Regions from separate parts of the Herbaspirillum sp. CAH-3 genome, predicted to be linked through region 2. Evidence: predicted binding sites of a transcription regulator. Region 2 holds the regulator's gene; each other region holds the start of a gene.
The links. The regulator sigma-54, encoded in region 2, starts transcription at its own class of promoters, with help from an activator protein. The targets are predictions, from matches to a motif close to TGGCANGNAANCTGCTTT.
Positions count from the first base shown of each region.

Region 1: the regulator sigma-54 is predicted to act here: its motif matches at 1,826-1,843, upstream of urtA (urea ABC transporter substrate-binding protein).
Region 3: the regulator sigma-54 is predicted to act here: its motif matches at 4,586-4,603, upstream of adh (aldehyde dehydrogenase).

Region 1 covers NZ_VSWE01000025.1:37,542-44,722, forward strand. The annotation lists gene FYB76_RS24630 (sensor domain-containing diguanylate cyclase) at 1-509, shown strand, start outside; gene FYB76_RS24635 (ferritin-like domain-containing protein) at 670-1,497, shown strand; gene urtA (urea ABC transporter substrate-binding protein) at 1,897-3,150, shown strand; gene urtB (urea ABC transporter permease subunit UrtB) at 3,322-4,938, shown strand; gene urtC (urea ABC transporter permease subunit UrtC) at 4,935-6,065, shown strand; gene urtD (urea ABC transporter ATP-binding protein UrtD) at 6,062-6,943, shown strand; gene urtE (urea ABC transporter ATP-binding subunit UrtE) at 6,962-7,181, shown strand, end outside.
Region 2 covers NZ_VSWE01000010.1:166,055-173,235, reverse strand. The annotation lists gene FYB76_RS14705 (cation:proton antiporter) at 1-394, opposite strand, end outside; gene FYB76_RS14700 (SIS domain-containing protein) at 756-1,784, shown strand; gene FYB76_RS14695 (HAD family hydrolase) at 1,784-2,338, shown strand; gene lptC (LPS export ABC transporter periplasmic protein LptC) at 2,335-2,943, shown strand; gene lptA (lipopolysaccharide transport periplasmic protein LptA) at 2,995-3,633, shown strand; gene lptB (LPS export ABC transporter ATP-binding protein) at 3,630-4,379, shown strand; gene FYB76_RS14675 (RNA polymerase factor sigma-54) at 4,448-5,938, shown strand; gene hpf (ribosome hibernation-promoting factor, HPF/YfiA family) at 6,091-6,453, shown strand; gene grxD (Grx4 family monothiol glutaredoxin) at 6,827-7,138, shown strand; gene FYB76_RS14660 (UbiX family flavin prenyltransferase) at 7,161-7,181, shown strand, end outside.
Region 3 covers NZ_VSWE01000001.1:337,117-344,297, forward strand. The annotation lists gene FYB76_RS01590 (extracellular solute-binding protein) at 1-449, shown strand, start outside; gene FYB76_RS01595 (GNAT family N-acetyltransferase) at 551-1,705, opposite strand; gene FYB76_RS01600 (NAD(+) synthase) at 1,826-3,883, shown strand; gene FYB76_RS01605 (P-II family nitrogen regulator) at 4,065-4,403, shown strand; gene adh (aldehyde dehydrogenase) at 4,674-6,194, shown strand; gene FYB76_RS01615 (DUF779 domain-containing protein) at 6,307-6,687, shown strand; gene FYB76_RS01620 (sigma-54-dependent Fis family transcriptional regulator) at 6,668-7,181, opposite strand, start outside.

The sequences.
Region 1 (7,181 bases), on a different contig from region 2:
ATGGCCTGACGGGTGTGGCCAACCGGCGCCGCTTCGATGAGGTGCTGGCCAACGAGCTGCGGCGCTCGGTGCGCTCGGGCCATGCGCTGGCCCTGTTGATGCTGGACGTGGATTACTTCAAGAAATACAACGACCGCTATGGCCACCTGGCCGGGGACGAATGCCTGCGCATCGTGGCGCGCGTATTGCAGAAGAGTTCGCGCCGCGCTACCGACCTGGTCGCACGCTATGGCGGCGAGGAATTCAGCGTCATCATCGCCGAGAGCGATACCGCCCACGCCGTGCAGCAGGCCGAGAACATCTGCCAGGCCATCTTCGCGCTCAAGCTGCCGCACGCCGATTCGCCTTTCGGCTACATCACGGCCAGTATCGGCGTGGCCTCGTTGCAGCCGGATGAAGAGACCACCTCCGAACAATTGCTGCGCATCGCCGATCAGGCGCTGTATCACGCCAAATACCAGGGCCGCAATCGCGTGGTGCTGGGCAGTGACGCCACGCAAATGCTGTAGGCGCCCGAGTGTTGCGGCTGACAAAGCACTGACAGGCAGCACCGCCAGGACGCGCCATGTGCAAAGTTAGGTCAAGCTGCACCGTGCGGCCCTGAACCAATGCCTTCGCACTGCATCATATCGCTATGCCAACCGTCACTTGAGAAGAGAGGTATAGCAGATGAACCCGAGTCGCCAAGAAAAAAAACACTGGACCATCGATGACATCGACCTGGACCGTATCGACCGAGAGCGGGTACGGCAGGATGAAGACCTGTTCTACCTGGTGGCCTGCGCCTCCTTCGTCGAAAGCGGTTCGGATCTCTATACCCACAACCTGGTGGAGTTCTACAAGGGCGACGCCGAAGTCGAGACCTGGCTGCGCGAGCAGTGGGAGCAGGAAGAGCTGCAGCATGGCGCGGCCCTGCGCGCCTATGTCGAGCATGTCTGGCCGGAGTTCGACTGGCAGCGCGCCTACCAGGGCTTCCTCGATGAATACTCGCAGTACTGCAAGGTCGAGCTGCTCGAACCCACGCGCGCCCAGGAGCTGGCCGCACGCTGCGTGGTCGAGACCGGGACCTCCACCTACTACCGGGCGCTGGCGCGTGCCACCGACGAGCCGGTACTGAAGCACCTGGCCGGCCTCATCGCCAATGACGAGGTCAATCACTACAAGCACTTCTACCAGTACTTCCGCCGCTATCGCCGCCAGGAAAACATCGGCCGCTCGCGCGTCTTCGGCACCCTCAGCCGACGCACCCTGGAACTGAAGAGCGAAGATGCCGATTGCGCCATCCGCCACGTGGTGATGGTGCACAAACCGGAACTGGCAGCCGATCCCGCACGGGTCAAGGAACTGGCCTCGCGCATGAGCCGCACCGTGCGCGTGAACCTCAAACCCGAGACCACCATCAAGATGATCATGCGTCCGCTGGAGTTGCCGGTGGCCTTGCAGAATCTCATCGAATTCCCGCTGCGGCAGTTCATGCAGCATGTTTTGCTGCGCTAGGCGCCTGGCCAGACCCGCTCCGCCGGACCAGGCACCGTGATGGATCACGCTGCCTGGCCCGGGTTTACTCTCATTGTGAACAATCTGTCCCACGCCCCAAGAAGTCGGAAAACTCCGCGCAAAGCCGCATGGCATGGCGCTTTGGGCGATGCACCAAGATCGCGCAAGAGCAAGCGCCAGCCTGGTGAATATTGCTGCAACGACATGGGACTGTCGACAATGACGCTCAGCTTTGGTGCGCAATCATGGCGTACCTGACAACATTTCCTCCCCTTCCCGCCCCTCCCCGCCCCGCTTTGATGCAGGCCGCAGGCCCTCGGCCGGGCATTGGCACGCAATCTGCTAAAGCGACTGGGCAGTGAAAAAATTCTTCCAAAACTTTTCTCGAGGGAGCACCACATGTCACGTCGTACCGTACTGAAAGCCACCGCTCTGGGCGCATTCGCACTGGCCGCATCCTCCTGGCTGCCTTCGGCCTTCGCTGCCGACACCATCAAGGTCGGTATCCTGCACTCGCTGTCGGGCACCATGGCCATTTCCGAAACGTCCCTGAAGGACGTGGCCCTGATGACCATCGACGAAATCAACGCCGCCGGCGGCGTGATGGGCAAGAAGCTCGAACCGGTGGTGGTCGACCCCGCCTCGAACTGGCCGCTGTTCGCTGAAAAGGCCCGCCAGCTGATCTCCCAGGACAAGGTCTCGGTGGTCTTCGGCTGCTGGACCTCGGTGTCGCGCAAGTCGGTGCTGCCGGTCTTCAAGGAATTGAACAGCCTGCTGTTCTACCCGGTGCAGTACGAAGGTGAAGAACTGGAGAAGAACGTCTTCTACACCGGTGCTGCCCCCAACCAGCAAGCCATTCCCGCCGTGGAATACCTGATGTCCAAGGAAGGCGGCGGCGCCAAGCGCTTCGTGCTGCTGGGCACCGACTACGTCTACCCGCGCACCACCAACAAGATCCTGCGCGCCTTCCTGCACAGCAAGGGCGTGAAGGATTCCGACATCGACGAGGTCTACACCCCGTTCGGCCACTCCGACTACCAGACCATCGTGGCCAACATCAAGAAGTTCTCCGCCGGTGGCAAGACCGCGGTGATCTCGACCATCAATGGCGACTCCAACGTGCCCTTCTACAAGGAACTGGGCAACGCCGGCCTGAAGGCAACCGACGTGCCGGTGGTGGCATTCTCGGTGGGTGAAGAAGAACTGCGCGGTGTCGATACCAAGCCGCTGGTGGGCCACCTGGCCGCCTGGAACTACTTCGAATCGGTGAAGAATCCGGTCAACACCGCCTTCATCAAGAAGTGGAAGGAATACGCCAAGGCCAAGAACCTGCCCAACGCCGATACCGTCGTGACCAACGACCCGATGGAAGCCACCTACGTCGGCATCCACATGTGGGCACAGGCCGTGGAAAAGGCCAAGTCCACCGACACCGACAAGGTGATCGCCGCCATGGGTGGCCAGACCTACAAGGCACCGTCGGGCTACACGCTGGAAATGGACAAGACCAACCACCACCTGCACAAGCCCGTCATGATCGGTGAAATCAAGGCGGACGGCCAGTTCAACGTGGTCTACAAGACCAAGACCACCATCCGCGCACAACCCTGGAGCCCGTACATCCCGGGCAACGAAAGCAAGCAGAAGAACTAAGCTTGCGGTTGTTGTAGTTCTTGGCGTTCTTCGGAGCGCCTTCCCTACGCCGCAGCGTGGCGTAGGGAAGGCACCGTCCGCCGCAATGCATTTCCCTCCACAAGAAAACCGCCCGACGACTCGCCCCGGCCACCGCATCGACCGGCCCGCGCTTCGAGGCGCACACCGACCATGAAACCAGCCATCCAGTTCCTACGCGGGCTGCTCGCGACCTGGCTTTGCGTCCACGCCCTGGGGGCGTTCGCAGCCATCGATCCGGCCTTGCTCAAGCCCCTTGGCGGAGACGACCCCGACGCGCGCATCGACGCCGTCAACCAGATTGCCGCGCTGGCCAATGAAGACGCGCTCAAGATCCTCAATGCCCTGAACAGCGACGCGCTCTACGTCACCCCCGCCGGTGACGTGCTCATCGTCGACGACGCCGGCAAGGCATTCAATCCGGCCAATGACCAGACTGGCCCGGCGCCCGATGACGCCGAAGGCATCACCGTCAACAACCGCCTGCGCGGTGCTGTTGATGGCGCGCTCTCGGGCCTCAAACTGCTCTCGCCGCAGCGCGACCAGCGCCTGGCCGCCGCCGGTGAATTGCTCAAGAATGCCGACCCGGCGCAGATCCCGCTGATCGAAAAAGCGCTCGCCAAGGAAAGCGATCCGCAGATCAAGGACGTGCTGCAGCAGGTGCAAGCCACCGCCAACCTGCATTCGACCGACCCGGCGGCACGCCGCGCCGCCGTCAAGAAGCTGGCCGAGACCACCAATGCCTCGTTGAAGCCGGTGCTGGAAAACATGCTGGCCAAGAATCCCGATGGCTCCTACGTCGAAGCCGATGAGGGCGTGCGCGTGGAAGCGGTGCGCACCCTCTCCGCACTGGACCGCCACCTGGCCATCGTCGACTTCGCCGGCAAGCTGTTCTATGGGGTCTCGCTGGGCAGCGTGCTGCTGCTGGCCGCACTGGGCCTGGCCATCACCTTCGGCCTCATGGGCATCATCAACATGGCCCACGGTGAGCTGCTGATGATCGGCGCCTACACCACCTACGTATGCCAGCTGGTGTTCCGCAAGTTCTTCCCCGGTGCCATCGATGCGTATCTGGTGGTGGCACTGCCGGCCGCCTTCATCGTGGCCGCCGCCGTCGGCATTGCGCTGGAGCGTCTGGTGATCCGCTGGCTCTATGGCCGTCCGCTGGAAACCCTGCTCTGCACCTGGGGGATCAGCCTGATGCTGATGCAAGGTGTGCGCTCCATCTTCGGTGCGCAGAACGTGGAAGTGGCCAACCCGAGCTGGATGTCTGGCGGCGTGACCGTGCTCGGTTCGCTGGTGCTGTCCTACAACCGCATCGTGATCGTGTTCTTTGCGCTCTTCGTGGTGTTCGCGGTGTGGCTGATCTTGAACAAGACCCGCCTGGGCCTGTTCGTGCGCGCCGTCACGCAGAATCGCCGCATGGCCGACTGCGTGGGCGTGTCCACCGGCAAGATCGACATGATGACCTTCGGTCTCGGTTGCGGCATCGCCGGCCTCGGCGGCGTGGCGCTCTCGCAGCTGGGCAACGTCGGTCCCGACCTGGGACAGGGTTACATCGTGGACTCGTTCATGGTGGTGGTGCTGGGCGGCGTGGGCCAGTTGGCCGGTACCGTCATCGCAGCCTTCGGCCTGGGCGAAGTCAACAAATTCCTGGAGCCGATGGCCGGTGCCGTGCTGGCCAAGATCGCCATCCTGGTCTTCATCATCGTATTCATCCAGAAGCGTCCGCAAGGCCTCTTCGCACTCAAGGGAAGGAGCGTGGAATGAGCACCATGATCATGCGCCCCTCGCTGTTCAATCGCCCGTCCTGGACCGGCATCGTCATCTGCACCATCGTGCTGGCGCTGCTGCCGGTCTGCAACCTGCTGTTCCCCGCAGATAGCGCGCTGCACGTGTCCTCCTACACCGTCGCTTTGGTCGGCAAGTTCATGTGCTACGCCATGGCGGCGCTGGCACTGGACCTGGTGTGGGGCTATACGGGCATCCTTTCTCTGGGTCATGGCGTTTTCTTCGCACTGGGCGGATACGCCCACGGCATGTACCTGATGCGCGCCATCGGCCGTGACGGCGTGTACCAGAGCGACCTGCCGGACTTCATGGTGTTCCTGAACTGGAAGGCCTATCCCTGGTACTGGTGGATGACCGACCACTTCTGGTTCTCCATGCTGCTGGTGGTGCTGGTGCCGGGTCTCCTGGCCTTCGTGTTCGGCTACTTCGCGTTCCGTTCGCGCATCAAGGGCGTGTATTTCTCCATCATCACGCAAGCGATGACCTTCGCCTTCATGCTGCTGTTCTTCCGCAACGATACCGGCTTCGGCGGCAACAACGGCTTTACCGACTTCAAGCGCATCCTCGGCTTCACCATCACCGCACCGGCCACCAAGGCAGTGCTGTACCTGGTGACGCTGGCGCTGCTGTTCGGTGCCCTGGTGCTGTGCCGCATGATCGTCACCTCCAAGCTGGGCCGCGTGCTGCAGGGCGTGCGCGATTCCGAGTCACGCCTCATGTTCATCGGCTACAACCCGCTGTGGTTCAAGCTGTTCGTGTGGACGCTCTCGGCCGTGATCTGCGGTATCGCCGGTGCGCTGTACGTGCCGCAGGTGGGCATCATCAATCCCTCCGAAATGTCGCCGGCCAATTCCATCGAGATGGTGATCTGGGCCGCCGTCGGTGGACGGGGCACGCTGATCGGCCCCATCATCGGCGCCTTCACGGTCAATGGCTTGAAGAGCTGGTTCACGGCCGCCTTCCCGGACCTGTGGCTGTATGCGCTGGGGCTGATCTTCATCCTGGTCACGCTGTTCCTGCCGCAGGGCATCCTGGGCCTGGTGCAGAAATTCAAGAAACGCGATGCCGCGCCCGCCGAGGGCAGCGCATCCAAGGAGGCAGCATGAGCGCAGTCGAACCCGGCAAAAGCATGGGAAAAAACGCGGTAGGCATCGGCGGCCTGGGCGGCAACGTCGATACTCCGCGCGCCGACCATGGCGCATCCTACGAACGCATCAAACCCGAGGGCGTCGATACCACCCACGGCGCCATCCTCTACCTGGAAAACATCACGGTATCCTTCGATGGCTTCAAGGCCATCAACAACCTGAACCTGGATATTTCGGTCGGTGAACTGCGCTGCATCATCGGTCCCAACGGTGCGGGCAAGACCACGATGATGGACGTCATCACCGGCAAGACCCGGCCCACCGCCGGCACCGCCTTCTTCGGCCAGACCATCGACCTGACCAAGATGACCGAATACGAGATCGCGCATGCGGGCATCGGCCGCAAGTTCCAGCGTCCGACGGTGTTCGAGCAGCACACCGTGTTCGAGAACCTGGAACTGGCGATGAAGATGGACAAGCGCGTCAAGACCACGCTCTTTGCGCGCCTGTCCTCGGAGCAGATCGGCAAGATCGAGGAGATCCTCAAGCTGATCCGCCTGAACGGCCAGGAACACCGCGTGGCCGGCCTGCTCTCGCACGGGCAGAAGCAGTGGCTGGAGATCGGCATGCTGTTGATGCAGGAACCGCAATTGCTGTTGCTCGATGAACCGGTGGCCGGCATGTCCGACGCCGAGACTGCACGCACCGCCGAGCTCTTGAACGAGCTGCGGGGCAAGCATTCCATCATGGTGGTGGAACACGACATGGGCTTCGTCGAGGAGATCGCCCAAGGTGGCAAGGTGACCGTGCTGCACGAAGGATCGGTCCTGGCCGAAGGCAACATGCGCCAGGTGCAATCCAACGAACGCGTCATCGAAGTCTACCTGGGACGATAAGAGCGGAGACCATCATCCATGCTGCAAGTCAATGAACTGAACCAGTACTACGGCGCGGCGCATACCCTGCGCGGCGTCTCGCTCGATGTGCAGAAGGGCAAAGTCTTGTCCCTGCTGGGCCGCAATGGCGTGGGCAAGACCACGCTCCTGAAATGCCTGATGGGCGTGCTGCCGGTGGCCAAGGGCAACGTCAGCTTCGAAGGCCAGGACATCACCCGTCTCAAGCCGCACCAGCGCG
Region 2 (7,181 bases):
ACATGGTGAGCGCCCCGCCCAGCGCGAAGGCGGCCTGCCAGGTCACGTTGACGAACTGCGGCAGCACCATGGCCGCGCCCCAGGCCACCACCATGGTCGTGGCAATGGTGGCGGCCACTTGCGCCACGCCCAGGCCGAAGACGATGTGGCGCATGGCCGAGAGCTTGGAGAGCGAAAACTCCAGCCCGATGGAGAACATCAGGAAGACCACGCCGAATTCGGCCAGCGCATGGGTGGTTTCGTTGTCTTCGGCGAAGGCCAGGCCGTGCGGGCCGATGATGATGCCCACCACCAGGTAGCCCAGCATGGGCGGCAACTGCATCATGCGGAAGGCGACCACGCCGAGCACTGCGGCGGCCAGAAGGAAAAGGGTCAGTTCCAGTCCGGAAAACATTGCTGTCGAGTTTCTTGTCAAAAGCCGCCGGGCTCGGCGGGGTTCGATGTGAATGAATTGGCAACGCACCAGCAAGAGGCAGTTCATGCAGCCAGCATTGAACGTGAAGGAAAACCTCGGGCAGCGGCGGGCTTGATCGCCGTAGAATTCATACCTGTGGCGCAACAACAGCAGAGTTATTCACTACGATCGTGGGCTTTCCCCGTCTGTTGCGATGCCGCGCCCGACCTTGGTGCAGGCCGGAATCCCCCGTGGCTGCGGCGCTGCGGCGCGACGCAAAGCTGCACTTCACATCAAATCCGGCAGCATTCCCTTACATCTGGCAAGTTTTTTGCTTTGCTAATTCGTTTATACTTCGGTTATGAGTGTAACCGATGACAAAACCACGCCTGCATCTTTTTCGGCCGGGGCTGCCCGCCGTGCCATCGAACTGGCACGCCAGACCCTGCAGATCGAAGCTGATGCCATCCTGGCCCTGAAAAACCGCCTGCGCGACGACAGCGCCGAACCCCTGGCCCAGGCCGTAGAGGTCTTGCTGCAGTGCGAGGGGCGAGCGGTGGTTTCCGGGATCGGCAAATCCGGCCACATCGGCCGCAAGATGGCTGCAACCCTGGCCTCTACCGGCACCCCGTCGCTGTTCATGCATCCGGCTGAAGCCGCCCATGGCGACCTGGGCATGGTGACCGCGCGCGATGTCTTCATCGCCATTTCCAATTCCGGCGAAACGGCCGAGCTGCTGGCCATCGTCCCCATCATCAAGCGCATGGGCGCAGTGATCATTGCCATGACCGGCAATGACCAGTCCAGCCTGGCGCAGCTTGCGGCCGTGCACCTCAACGTGGGCGTGGCCCAGGAAGCCTGTACCCTCAACCTGGCGCCTACCGCCAGCACCACGGCCGCGCTGGCCATGGGCGATGCGCTGGCGGTGTCGCTGCTGGACGCACGCGGATTCGTCGAGGAAGATTTTGCCCGCTCGCATCCCGGGGGCGCCCTGGGCCGCCGCCTGCTGACCCACGTACGCGATGTCATGCGCAGTGGCGAGGCCATTCCTGCCGTGCGTCCGGATGTGTCCCTGTCGGCCGCGCTCATGGAGATCACCCGCAAGGGCATGGCCATGACCGCCGTGGTGGATGAGCAATTCCGCCCGGTCGGCGTCTTTACCGATGGCGACCTGCGCCGCCTGCTGGAGCGTGGCCAGGACTTCGCCAAGTTCTGCATTGCAGACGTGATGCATGCCAATCCGCAGACCGTCAACCAGGACCAGCTGGCAGTGGATGCGGTGCAATTGATGGAACAATTCCGCATCAACCAGTTGCTGGTCACCGATGCGGCCGGCGTGCTCACGGGCGCGCTGCACATCCACGATCTCACGCGTGCCAAGGTGATCTGATGAATGCGCCAGCCTTCGCCAGCACCCTGCCCGCCGCCGCGCTCGCCAAGGCGGCGCAGGTGCGCCTGATGATCTTCGATGTGGACGGCGTGCTCACCGATGGCGGCCTGTTCTATGGTGATGAGGGTGAAGCCTTCAAGCGCTTCAACGCCCTCGATGGCCACGGCATCAAGATGATGCAGCAGTACGGTACGGCCGCCGCCATCATCACTGCGCGCCAGTCGCCCTTCGTACTGCGCCGGGCGCGCGACCTGGGCATCGCCCATGTCTTCCAGGGCATCCACGACAAGCGCCAGGCTTTCGAGCAATTGCTGCAGCAGGTGCAGCTGGGTCCGCAGGATTGCGGCTACCTGGGGGATGACATCATCGACCTGCCGGTCCTGACCCGCGTGGCCTTCAAGGCCTGCGTGGCCAACGGCCATCGTGAAGTGAAGTCGCGCAGCGACTACGTCACCCAGGCCACCGGCGGCAATGGCGCCGTGCGAGAAATCTGCGACCTGGTCCTGGCCGCGCAAGGCAACTACGAGGCGGCGCTGGCGCCGTACCTGGCATGAGCGGGCACAGCGGGGCACGCAAGGCCGAGCGCATCCGCGTGGCGGTGATCCTGGCGATCCTGATCGGCGCAGCGCTGGGCAGTTTCTGGGTGATGCAGGCCATGCGCGCAGCGGGCGACAAGCAGCCGGTGCAGCGTCCGCGCGGCAAGCCCGACTACTACCTGGAAAACTTCAGCTACGTGAGGATGGGCCCCACCGGCCTGCCGCGCTATGACGTCTCGGGCAGGAAGATGGTGCACTTCCCCACGGATGATTCCTTCGAGATCACCAAGCCGGTCGTGCACAACCTGGACCAGGCCCAGGCGCCCATGGAGCTCTACTCCGATACCGCACGCGTGACGGACGACCAGACCCAGATCCACATGTACGGCAACGCCAACGCGATACGCGCGCCCTACAAGGGGCGCGAGCAGATGCACCTGGTATCGGAATACCTGCTGCTGTTGCCCGACGATGAAATCGTCAAGACCGACAAGCCGGTGGCCATGACCATGGGCACCACGCGCCTGAACGGCGTGGGCATGGTGGCCAACAACGCCACCCAGGTGGTGCAGCTGTTCGGCAATGTACGCGGCTATTACGAGCCGACCCCGAAGAAACGATAACCCGGTAGCGACCGGGACAAGAACGCCAAGAACCGACCAGACAGGAAACCAATGAAACGCTCACTCTTTCTGCCCATGCTGATGCTGGCTGCCGTGTGCGGCGTGGCCAACGCCGAGAAGGCGGACTCCACCAAGCCCACCAACATCGAGGCAGACCAGATGGTGTATGACGATGTGCGCCAGGTGAAGACCTTCACCGGCAACGTGGTCATGACGCGCGGTACGCTCATCATCAAGGCCGGCCGGGTGGTATTGACGACCGACCAGTACGGTTATGAAAACGCCGTGCTGTACGCGGCTCCCGGGTCGCTGGCCAACTTCCGCCAGAAGCGCGACGGCGGTCCCAACCTGTGGATCGAAGGCCAGGCCGAGCGGATCGAATATTCGGAACAGACCGAAGTCTCCAAACTGTTCCAGCGCGCGCACATCCAGCGCATGGATGGTGATCGCATCACCGATGAAGTCAACGGTGAATTCATCTCCTACGACAGCCGTGCGGAGTTCTACTCCGTGAACAATACCGCCAGCGGCGAGAGCAAGCCCGGCGCGGGCCGCATCACCGCCGTGATCCAGCCCAAGAATCCGCCGCCGGCTGGCAGCACCGCACCGGCCACCCCGGCGGCCCAGCCGTCCGGCAAGAACAACGCCGCGCAGCCTGCCCCGCGTCGCGACAACGGAAAGGGCCAATGACGATGGCAGCCAGCTCGCTGGTCGTTCGCGGCCTGAAGAAAAGTTATGGCGCGCGCCAGGTGGTGCGCGATGTCTCGATGGAAGTGCGCAGCGGCGAAGTGGTCGGCCTGCTTGGCCCCAATGGTGCCGGCAAGACCACCTCGTTCTACATGATCGTGGGCCTGGTGCCCTCCGATGGCGGCGAGATCGACCTGGATGGCGCATCCATTTCGCGCATGCCCATCCACAAGCGCGCCACCATGGGCTTGTCTTACCTGCCGCAGGAAGCCTCAGTGTTCCGCAAGCTGACGGTGGAAGACAATATCCGTGCCGTGCTCGAGCTGCGCCAGGAAGACGGCAAGCCGCTCTCGCGCGATGAAATCGAAGGCCGCCTCAACAACCTGCTGCACGAACTGCAGATCGAAAAGCTGCGCGATAGCCAGGCGCTGTCGCTCTCGGGCGGCGAGCGTCGCCGTGTCGAAATCGCCCGCGCACTGGCCACCGATCCGCGCTTCGTGCTGCTCGATGAACCCTTTGCCGGTATCGACCCGATTGCCGTGATCGAGATCCAGCGCATCGTGCGCTTCCTGAAGGAACGCGGCATCGGCGTGCTCATCACCGACCACAATGTGCGCGAGACGCTGGGCATCTGCGACCGCGCCTACATCATCAACCAGGGCACGGTGCTGGCCAGCGGCAATCCGGAAGAGATCATCGCCAACGAATCGGTGCGCCGCGTGTACCTGGGCGAACACTTCCGCATGTAAGCAGGCAACTTACTTTACGCAACGACAGGCAGTGCAACCAGCGGGCCACGCCGCTTCCAGAAAGACAGATGAAACAGTCGCTCCAGTTACGTACCTCGCAGCACCTCGCCTTGACGCCGCAACTGCAGCAGTCGATCAGGCTGCTGCAACTGTCGACGCTGGAACTGCACCAGGAACTGGAACAGATCCTCTCCGACAATCCCCTGCTGGAACGCCTGGACGATGCGCTCGACAATTCGGTGCGCCTGCTGGCCGATGGCGCCGTCTCCAGTTCGCCCTCCAGCGGTGTGGCCGAGGCGCCCGGGGAAGGCAGCGGCGAGGCCGCACCGGCGGCGGCAGATGGCGATTCCAGTTTCGAGTACCAGGACAACAATCCCGACAACGGTGTCACCGGCGATGCTGACTGGAGCTTTGACGATGTCGCACGCAGCGGCAAGTCGCCGGACGACGACGATGCCCGTCCGCAACTCGAAGCCCACGAACTGACCCTGCGCGAACACCTGCTGGAACAGATCCGCGTGACCGCGCGCACCCTGCGCGATCGGGCGCTGCTGGAGCTGCTCACCGATGCGCTCGACGAAAGCGGCTATCTCGAAGAACCGCTGGAAGACATCCACGCGCGCCTGCCTGAAGAGTTGGGCATCGACATGGAAGAGCTGTCCATTTCGCTCAAGCTCCTGCAGAGCCTGGATCCCGCGGGGGTGGGTGCACGCAGTGCCGGTGAATGCCTGGCGCTGCAAATCCGCCGCCTGCCCAAGATCCCCTTTGTCACCCGCAAGCTGGCGCTGAGGATCGTTGAGGATTACCTGCCGCTGTTTGCCCAGCGCGATTTCAACAAGATCAAGAAGGCCCTGGATTGCGATGACGAAGACCTGCGTGAAGCCCAGGCCGTGATCCGCCAATGCCGTCCGCACCCGGGTGCCGAATTCGCGCGCGATGCCTCGGACTATGTGGTGCCGGATGTGATTGTCAAGCAGACAAAGACCGGCTGGCAGGTCATGCTCAACCATGAGGTCATGCCCAAGCTGCGCGTCAATGCGATGTATGCCAGTGCATTGAAGCAAGCCAAGGGCGAAGGTTCGCTGTCGTCGCAGTTGCAGGAAGCCAAGTGGCTCATCAAGAACATGCGGCAACGTTTCGATACAATTTTGCGCGTCGCGCAGGCTATTGTGGAACGTCAAAGAAACTTCTTTTCACATGGGGCAGTCGCCATGCGCCCCCTTGTGCTGCGTGAAATTGCTGATACACTGGGTCTACACGAGAGCACCATCTCTCGCGTGACGACTCAGAAATACATGCTCACTCCGCATGGAATGTTTGAGTTGAAATACTTCTTCGGTAGCCACGTCGCGACTGAAACCGGAGGCGAAGCTTCCTCCACCGCGATACGGGCGCTGATCAAACAGTTGATAGGAGCCGAGAACCCGCAGACCCCATTATCCGATAGCAAGATTGCGGATATGCTGGCAGAACAAGGCATGGTGGTCGCGCGACGCACAGTCGCCAAATACCGCGAAGTGTTGAAGATTCCGCCGGTCAATCTCCGCAAGTCCCTCTGAGTTTTTCCTCAGTTTTTCTGCAGTACCGTTGCTGTGTTCAGGCAAGCATCCGACTGATGCCCGCGCCATCCGACACGAAGACCGTGCCCGTGGTACAGCTGCAGCAGGATCGATTGCACGAACCTCCAGTGACTTCACGATAGGAGTCTTGTATGAATCTGACCATCAGTGGACACCACCTCGAACTGACCCCCGCCATCCGGGAATACGTGCAAAGCAAGCTCTCGCGTATCAAGCGCCATTTCGACAACGTGATCGACGTCAGCGTGATCCTGAGCGTAGATAAACTCACAGAAAAGGAAAAGCGCCAAAAAGCGGAAATCAACGTCCACATCAAGGGGAAGGATCTACATGCGGAAAGCATCGCACACGACCTCTACGCTGCCATTGACACGCTGATCGACAAGCTCGATCGCCAGGTCATCAAGCACAAGGACAAGTTGCAGGAACATCACTCCATGGCCAAGCGCCTGCCGGACGAAACGCCGGAGGATGCGGTGGCCGGAGCGGCATAAGCCAGGACACCCTCGGCAAGCCGCCTCGCAGCCGCAACGCTGCTGAGAAAGCCAGCCGAATTTCATGAGGAAGGGGCGCGCAAGCGCCCTTTTTCATTGATGGCCGCCGAACTGGCGCAAGCCTGTGGAAAAAATATAAATCATTGCGCAAGGCAACTTTTCCACAGCCGTCGCTGAACATGATGCAGGAGCCTGCTGCTTGAATGTGTTCACGTCACCCTCATCTTCGATACGAGAACTTGCATACGATATAAATCATTTCCGTGATGCAATTTCCTGCCCGGTCAGACGGCCGGGCGGACCTTACCCGTTTTCAACGCGCCGGCCGGCTTTTCCCTATAATGTCGGCAATCCCATTTTTAAAGGCATAGCCATGAGCGACGTCCAATCCTGGATCAAAGAAACCGTGACCCAAAACCCCGTGGTGCTGTTCATGAAGGGCACTGCACAGTTCCCGCAATGCGGCTTTTCCGGCAAGGCCATCCAGTTGCTCAAGGCCAGCGGCGCCGAGAACATCGTCACCGTCAACGTGCTGGAAAGCCCGGACGTGCGCCAGGGCATCAAGGAATACTCGAACTGGCCGACCATTCCCCAGCTGTACGTGAAGGGTGAATTCGTCGGCGGCTCCGACATCATGACCGAGATGTTCGAGTCGGGCGAACTGCAGACCCTGATCAAGGGCTGAGTTTTACTTGCCTCGCTGACGCATGACCAGTTCTCCCAACCAG
Region 3 (7,181 bases), on a different contig from region 2:
AGGCGCGCCAGCCGGTCGGTGGCGATACCGACCAGATCAAGGCGGTCGGTTCGGGTGAGTGCGGCGTGGCCATCTCCAACTCCTATTACGTGGCGCGCCTGCTGCGTTCGACCAAGCCGGAAGACGTGGCACTGATGGAAAAGGTCGGCATCGTCTGGCCCAACCAGAAGAGCTACGGTGCGCATGTCAACATCGCCGGTGGCGGTGTGGCCAAGCATGCGCCGCACAAGGCTGAAGCCGTGCAGTTCCTGGAATACCTGGCCAGCGATTCGGCCCAGCGCTACTTCGCTGAGGGCAACAACGAGTGGCCCGCCGTCAAGAGCGTGAAAACCGAGAATCCGGCACTGGTGAAGATGGGCCCGTTCAAGGCCGAAGTCATCAACGTGGGTGCGGTCGGTGCCAACCAGCAGAAGGTGTTGCAGATGCTGGATCGTGTTGGCTATAAATAATTAAAAGGATTTAAACGATTTAAATCGTTTATATTTTTTGATGAGGCCGGTCTGTGTGATGCACGGACCGGTTTTTTTTATGTCTGCGAGAGAAGGACGAATCAGCGCGGCGGATCCCGGAAGGGATTGTGCTCGTTCAGCTCCGAGATATAGCCATCGATGCCATTGCTTTCCCGCGAGAGGAAGTGCTCCACCGCATCGTAGAACCCCGGATGCGCCAGCCAGTGCGCCGACCAGGTCTTCTGCGGCAGGAAACCGCGTGCCATCTTGTGCTCGCCCTGGGCACCGCCTTCGAACCAGGTGATTTTCTCGGCGATGCAGAATTCCAGCGGCTGGTAATACGCGGTCTCGAAATGCAGGCAGGGCACGTGTTCCAGTGCGCCCCAGTAGCGGCCATAGAGTGTATCGGCGTCATGCACCGTCAGCGAGGAAGCGATTGGCTCATCCCCCCGCAGCGCCACCGTCAGCAGCAGGTGCTGCGGCATGGTTTCACCGATACGGCGGAAGAAATCCAGGTTCAGGTAAGGCGTGGAGTAGTGCGCGGCATAGGTGTGCCGATAGCAGCGATTGAAAAAGCGCCAGTGCGCCTCCGTGATCTCGGCCCCGCGCAGCCAGGCGAAGCGCACGCCTTGCTCGGCCACCTTGCGCCGTTCGGCCAGGATGTTCTTGCGCTTCTTGCGGTCCAGCGTGTCGACGAATTCCGCAAAATTGCCATACCCTTCATTGTGCCAATGGAACTGCACCCCGCTGCGCAGCAGGAACCCGGCGTCGGCCAGCTGCTGCGCCTGTTCCGGCGGGGGATAGAGGATGTGGGTGGAGGAAACTTCATTTCGCTCCTGCAGCGCCCGTAGTGCGGCTACCAGCGCGCCGCGCGCGGTCTCGTCGATGGCCATCAGGCGTGCGCCGCGTACCGGCGTGAAGGGGATGGCCGAGAGCAGCTTGGGGTAATAATCCACGCCATGCCGCTGGTAAGCCTCGGCCCAGGCCCAGTCAAAGACGTATTCACCGTAGGAGTGAAACTTGCGGTACAGGGGCAGGGCGGCCACCAGTTGCTCCTGCTGGCCCTCGCCCTGCCACAGCGTCAGGTAATGCGGCTCCCAGCCGGACTCGGGACTGGCGCTGCCGCTCTCATGCAGCGCATGCAGGAAGGCATAGGAGAGGAAAGGATTGCCCTCGGCCTGGGCGGCGACCAGCGCGTCCCAGCGGGCCGGGCCGATCTCGGCCAGAGAAGAAACGATTCGCGTGCGATAATCCATGGACTGCGAGTGACCTGCGAAAGTTGGCGCGGCCCTCGGCCCCGCTGGAACAGGCATTCTACGCAAAATGAACAGAACGCGTCGCCGCCCTGGCGAAGTGCACGGAGTCCAACACACGCTATGCAAAGCCCCTTCTTCAATCTCTACAACCACGGTTTCGCACGCGTCGCCGTGGCGGTGCCGGACTGCAAGGTGGCCGATCCCGGCTTCAACGCCGAGCGCACCATCGCCCTGGCCGAACAGGCCGCCGCCCGTGGCGCGGCCCTGGTTTCCTTCCCCGAACTGGGCCTGTCGGCCTACAGCTGCGAAGACCTGTTCCAGCAGCGCGCCTTGCTGGAGGCTTCCCTGCAGGCCCTGCAATCGGTGCTGCAGGCTTCCTTGCGCATCGCCCCGGCCCTCATCGTCGGCCTGCCGCTGAAGGTCGATCACCAGCTCTACAACTGCGCCGTGGTCGTGCATGCCGGCCGCATCCTGGGTGTGGTGCCCAAGAGCTACCTGCCCAACTACAGCGAATTCTACGAAGCGCGCCAGTTCAGCAGCGCCGATTGCGCCGTCACCCGCCGCACCCGCCTGCTGGGTCAGGACGTGGACTTCGGCAGCCATCTGCTGTTCGAGATCGGCAACATCCCCGACTTCCGTTTCCATATCGAGATCTGCGAAGACGTGTGGGTGCCGATCCCGCCGTCTTCCTTTGCCGCGCTGGCCGGTGCCACCGTGCTGGTGAACCTGTCGGCTTCCAACATCGTGGTCGGCAAGTCGGGTTACCGCCATCAGCTGGTGTCGCAGCAATCGGCGCGCTGCCTGGCGGCCTATCTGTATTCGTCGGCGGGCAATGGCGAGTCCACCACCGACCTGGCCTGGGACGGCCAGGCCCTGATCTGCGAGAACGGTGAACTGCTGGCCGAGTCCGAGCGCTTCGCCGAAGGCGGTCACGTGATCTATGCCGACATCGACCTGGAACGCCTCTCGCGCGAACGCTTCCACCAGACCACGTTTGGCCAGTCGGTGCGCCGCCACGCCGACGAAGTGCGCCGCTTCGAGGTAGTGCGTTTCGATGTGCAGGTTCCGCAAGACCAGGACTTGCCGCTGCAACGCCGGGTCGCGCGCTTCCCCTACGTGCCGGCCAATGCCGAACAGCGCGAACTGCGCTGCCGCGAGGTCTACAACATCCAGGTGCAGGCATTGGTGCAGCGCCTGTCTTCCTCGAACATCAAGAAGGTCGTCATCGGTGTGTCCGGTGGCCTCGATTCGACCCATGCGCTGCTGGTCTGCGCCAAGGCCATGGACAAGCTGGGCCTGCCGCGTTCCAACATCCTGGCCTATACCATGCCCGGCTTTGCCACCAGCAGCCGCACGCTGGTGCAGGCGCATCAGCTGATGGCGCAAGTGGGCTGTTCGGCGCAGGAGATCGATATCCGACCCAGCTGCGAACAGATGTTGAAGGACCTGGATCACCCGTATTCACGCGGTGAGCCGGTCTATGACATCACCTTCGAAAACGTGCAGGCGGGCGAGCGCACCAATCACCTGTTCCGCCTGGCCAATCATCACGGTGCCATCGTCATCGGCACCGGCGACCTGTCCGAACTGGCGCTGGGCTGGTGCACCTATGGCGTGGGCGACCACATGTCGCACTACAACGTCAACGCCAGCGTGCCCAAGACCTTGATCACGCACCTGGTGCGCTGGGTGGCCGAATCGGGTTCGCTGGAACTGAAGCAGCCGGAAGTGCTGATCCACATCCTCGAAACCGAGATCAGCCCGGAACTGGTGCCGGGCGCCTCGGACGGCGAGCCGGGCCAGCGCACGCAGGATTTCATCGGTCCCTACGAGCTGCAGGATTTCAATCTCTATTACATCCTGCGCTATGGCTTCACGCCGGCCAAGGTGGCTTTCCTGGCGCACAGCGCCTGGCAAGACCGCAGCATCGGCCATTGGCCGGATGGCCTGCATGGGGCGCGCAACCAGTACAGCTTGCCGCAGATCAAGAAAAACCTGGGCATCTTCGTCTATCGCTTCTTCAAGACCAGCCAGTTCAAACGCTCCTGCGTGCCCAATGCCCCCAAGGTCGGTTCGGGCGGCTCGCTCTCGCCGCGTGGTGATTGGCGCGCGCCCAGCGATGGCGAGGCTACGGTCTGGTTGCAGGATCTGGAGCGCATCCCCGATCTGGAGGCCTGAAAAAACGGCTTTTTATGGCCCGGCTGGTTCAAGAAGGTTGAAAGCCGGGCACGCCTGATTGACAATGTGCAAGTGGGCAGGGCACCACGGCCTTGCCAGTAAAATAACAACGAAGGTTGTATCCGCTATTCAACAGATCGTTGAAATCGTTTCTTTACGACATACCAAGAGAGGAATTGCCATGAAACAAGTGACCGCCATCATCAAACCGTTCAAGCTGGACGAGGTGCGTGAATCCCTCGCCGAAGTCGGCGTCACGGGCCTGACGGTCACCGAAGTGAAGGGCTTCGGACGCCAGAAGGGTCACACCGAACTCTATCGCGGTGCCGAATACGTGGTCGACTTCCTGCCCAAGGTCAAGATCGAGGTCGTGGTGGACGACAAGGTAGTCGAGCAGGCCGTGGACGCCATCATCAAGGCGGCCCGCACCGGCAAGATCGGCGACGGCAAGATCTTCGTGCAGGAAGTGGAGCAGGTGATCCGTATCCGTACCGGCGAAACCGGCCCGGATGCCGTCTGATCCAGCGCTCCCCGCGCCTCATGAAGCACGAAAGACCGGCCTCTGGCCGGTTTTTTTACGTCCGCAGAAAAGTGCGCAGGGTGTGGCAGGCTGTTGCTCAACGCTGTCCCAGGCTGCGCCAGATTGACACAGCGTGACAATGGCGCTGGCGCAAGAGGCGCTTGCAGAGCGGGTTTGCAGGCTGGCATGCGATTTGCCATCTTGGGGGATGAACCGCCGCTGCGGCCATGATCGCGGCGGGATTTCAACCATAAACCGAACGGAGACGACATGAACCTGGCAGACATCAGCAAACTCGGCGTACGCGATCCCTTCAAGCAACGTTACGACAACTTCATCGGTGGCAAATTCGTGCCGCCGGTCAAGGGCGAATACTTCGAGAACATCAGCCCGGTGATCGGCCGCGCCTTCTGTGAAGTGGCGCGTTCCAGCGCCGAAGACGTGGAGCTGGCGCTGGACGCCGCCCACGCGGCCAAGAAGAGCTGGGGCAAGACTTCCCCCACCGAGCGCGCCAACATGCTGCTCAAGATCGCCGACCGCATGGAAGCCAACCTCGAATTGCTGGCCACCGCCGAGACCCTGGACAACGGCAAGCCCATCCGCGAAACCATGGCCGCCGACATCCCGCTGGCCATCGATCACTTCCGCTATTTCGCCGCCGCCGTGCGCACCCAGGAAGGCAGCATCTGCCCCATCGACAGCGACACTTACGCCTATCACTTCCATGAGCCGCTGGGCGTGGTCGGCCAGATCATCCCGTGGAATTTCCCCATCCTGATGGCGGTGTGGAAGCTGGCCCCGGCACTGGCTGCCGGCAACTGCGTGGTGTTGAAGCCGGCCGAGCAGACGCCCGCTTCCATCATGGTCCTCATCGAACTGATTGCCGACCTGATCCCGCCGGGCGTGGTCAACATCGTGCAGGGCTTTGGCGTCGAAGCAGGCAAGCCGCTGGCCTCCAACAAGCGCATCGCCAAGATCGCCTTCACCGGCGAGACCACGACCGGCCGCCTGATCATGCAGTACGCCTCGCAGAACCTGATCCCGGTGACCCTGGAGCTGGGTGGCAAGTCGCCCAACATCTTCTTTGCCGACGTGCTGGACAAGGATGACGAGTTCTTCGACAAGGCCCTGGAAGGCTTCGCCATGTTCGCGCTGAACCAGGGCGAGGTCTGCACCTGCCCCTCGCGCGTGCTGGTGCAGGAATCGATCTATGACCGCTTCATCGAACGTGCCTTGAAACGCGTGGCCGCCATCAAGCAGGGCAATCCGCTGGACAAGAGCACCATGATCGGCGCGCAGGCTTCGCAGGAGCAGCTGGAAAAAATCCTCTCCTACATCGACATCGGCAAGCAGGAAGGCGCCAAGGTGCTGGCCGGCGGCGGACGTGAAGAACTGGGCGGCGACCTGGCCACGGGCTACTACGTCAAGCCGACCGTCTTCCAGGGCAACAACAAGATGCGCATCTTCCAGGAAGAAATCTTTGGCCCCGTGGTCTCGGTGACCACCTTCAAGGACGAGGAAGAAGCCCTGGCCATCGCCAACGACACCCTCTACGGCCTGGGCGCGGGCCTGTGGACCCGCGATGGCACGCGTGCCTTCCGCATGGGCCGCGAGATCCAGGCCGGTCGCGTGTGGACCAACTGCTACCACCTGTATCCGGCACATGCAGCCTTCGGCGGCTACAAGCAATCCGGCATCGGCCGCGAAAACCACAAGATGATGCTGGATCACTACCAGCAGACCAAGAACCTGCTGGTCAGCTACAGCCCCAAGGCGCTGGGCTTCTTCTGATGGCGTGATTTCGTTTGACTCCTTGCAGCAAGGCAGCTTCGGCACCGGTCCGCAACTCTCGCGGCCGGTGCCGCTTTTATTGGCAGAACCAGACTCAACAGGAGAGCGGCGAATGAATGCATTGCCCAGGGTGACGGCCACCGAGGCGACGGTGGAGTTGCTGCGCCAGTTGAAGGCGCGGCATGGCGAACTGATCTTTTTTCAATCCGGTGGCTGCTGCGATGGCAGTGCGCCGATGTGCTATCCGGCCGGCGACTTTACGCTGGGCGACACCGACGTGCATCTCGGGGAAATCGATGGGGTGCCGTTCTACATCGGTGCCGACCAGTTCGAATACTGGAAACACACGCAACTGATCATCGATGTGGTCACCGGCAACGGCGGCATGTTCTCGCTGGAGAACGGCAGCGGCAAGCGCTTCCTGACGCGCTCGCGGCTGTTTTCCGATGAGGAATATGACGCGCTTGCCCCGCTCAGTGCCCGCGTGACTTGAAGCGGCGATAGAGCGTATTGCGCGACACCCCCAGCGCCTTGGCGGCCGCGCTGACGTTGCCGTCATGGGTGCGCAGGGCACGCTCGATGGCAGCCCATTCGCTGTCGAGCATGGACAGCGGCTTTTCGCCCGTTTCTTCATGGGTTGCGGGGGCCGGCATGCCACCAGCCGCCTGCAGCGGCGCTGCCTCGTCCAGAAAATCATCTGGCAGGTGTTCCACGCCTATCCAGGTCTCTCCATCGGCCATGGCCAGGGCGGTGCGGATCAGGTTGGACAGCTGCCGCAGGTTGCCCGGCCAGCGGCTGGCCTGCAGCAATGCCATGGCCTGGGCATCGAAGCGAGGGGCATGGCGTCCGCCTTCCTGCTCCAGGATGCGGTCGATCAGCTTGCCCAGGTCGCTGCGCTCGCGCAAGGCGGGCAGTTTTACCTGCAAGCCGTTGATGCGGTAATACAAATCTTCACGGAAGGCATGGCGCGCGGCCATCTCGCGCAAG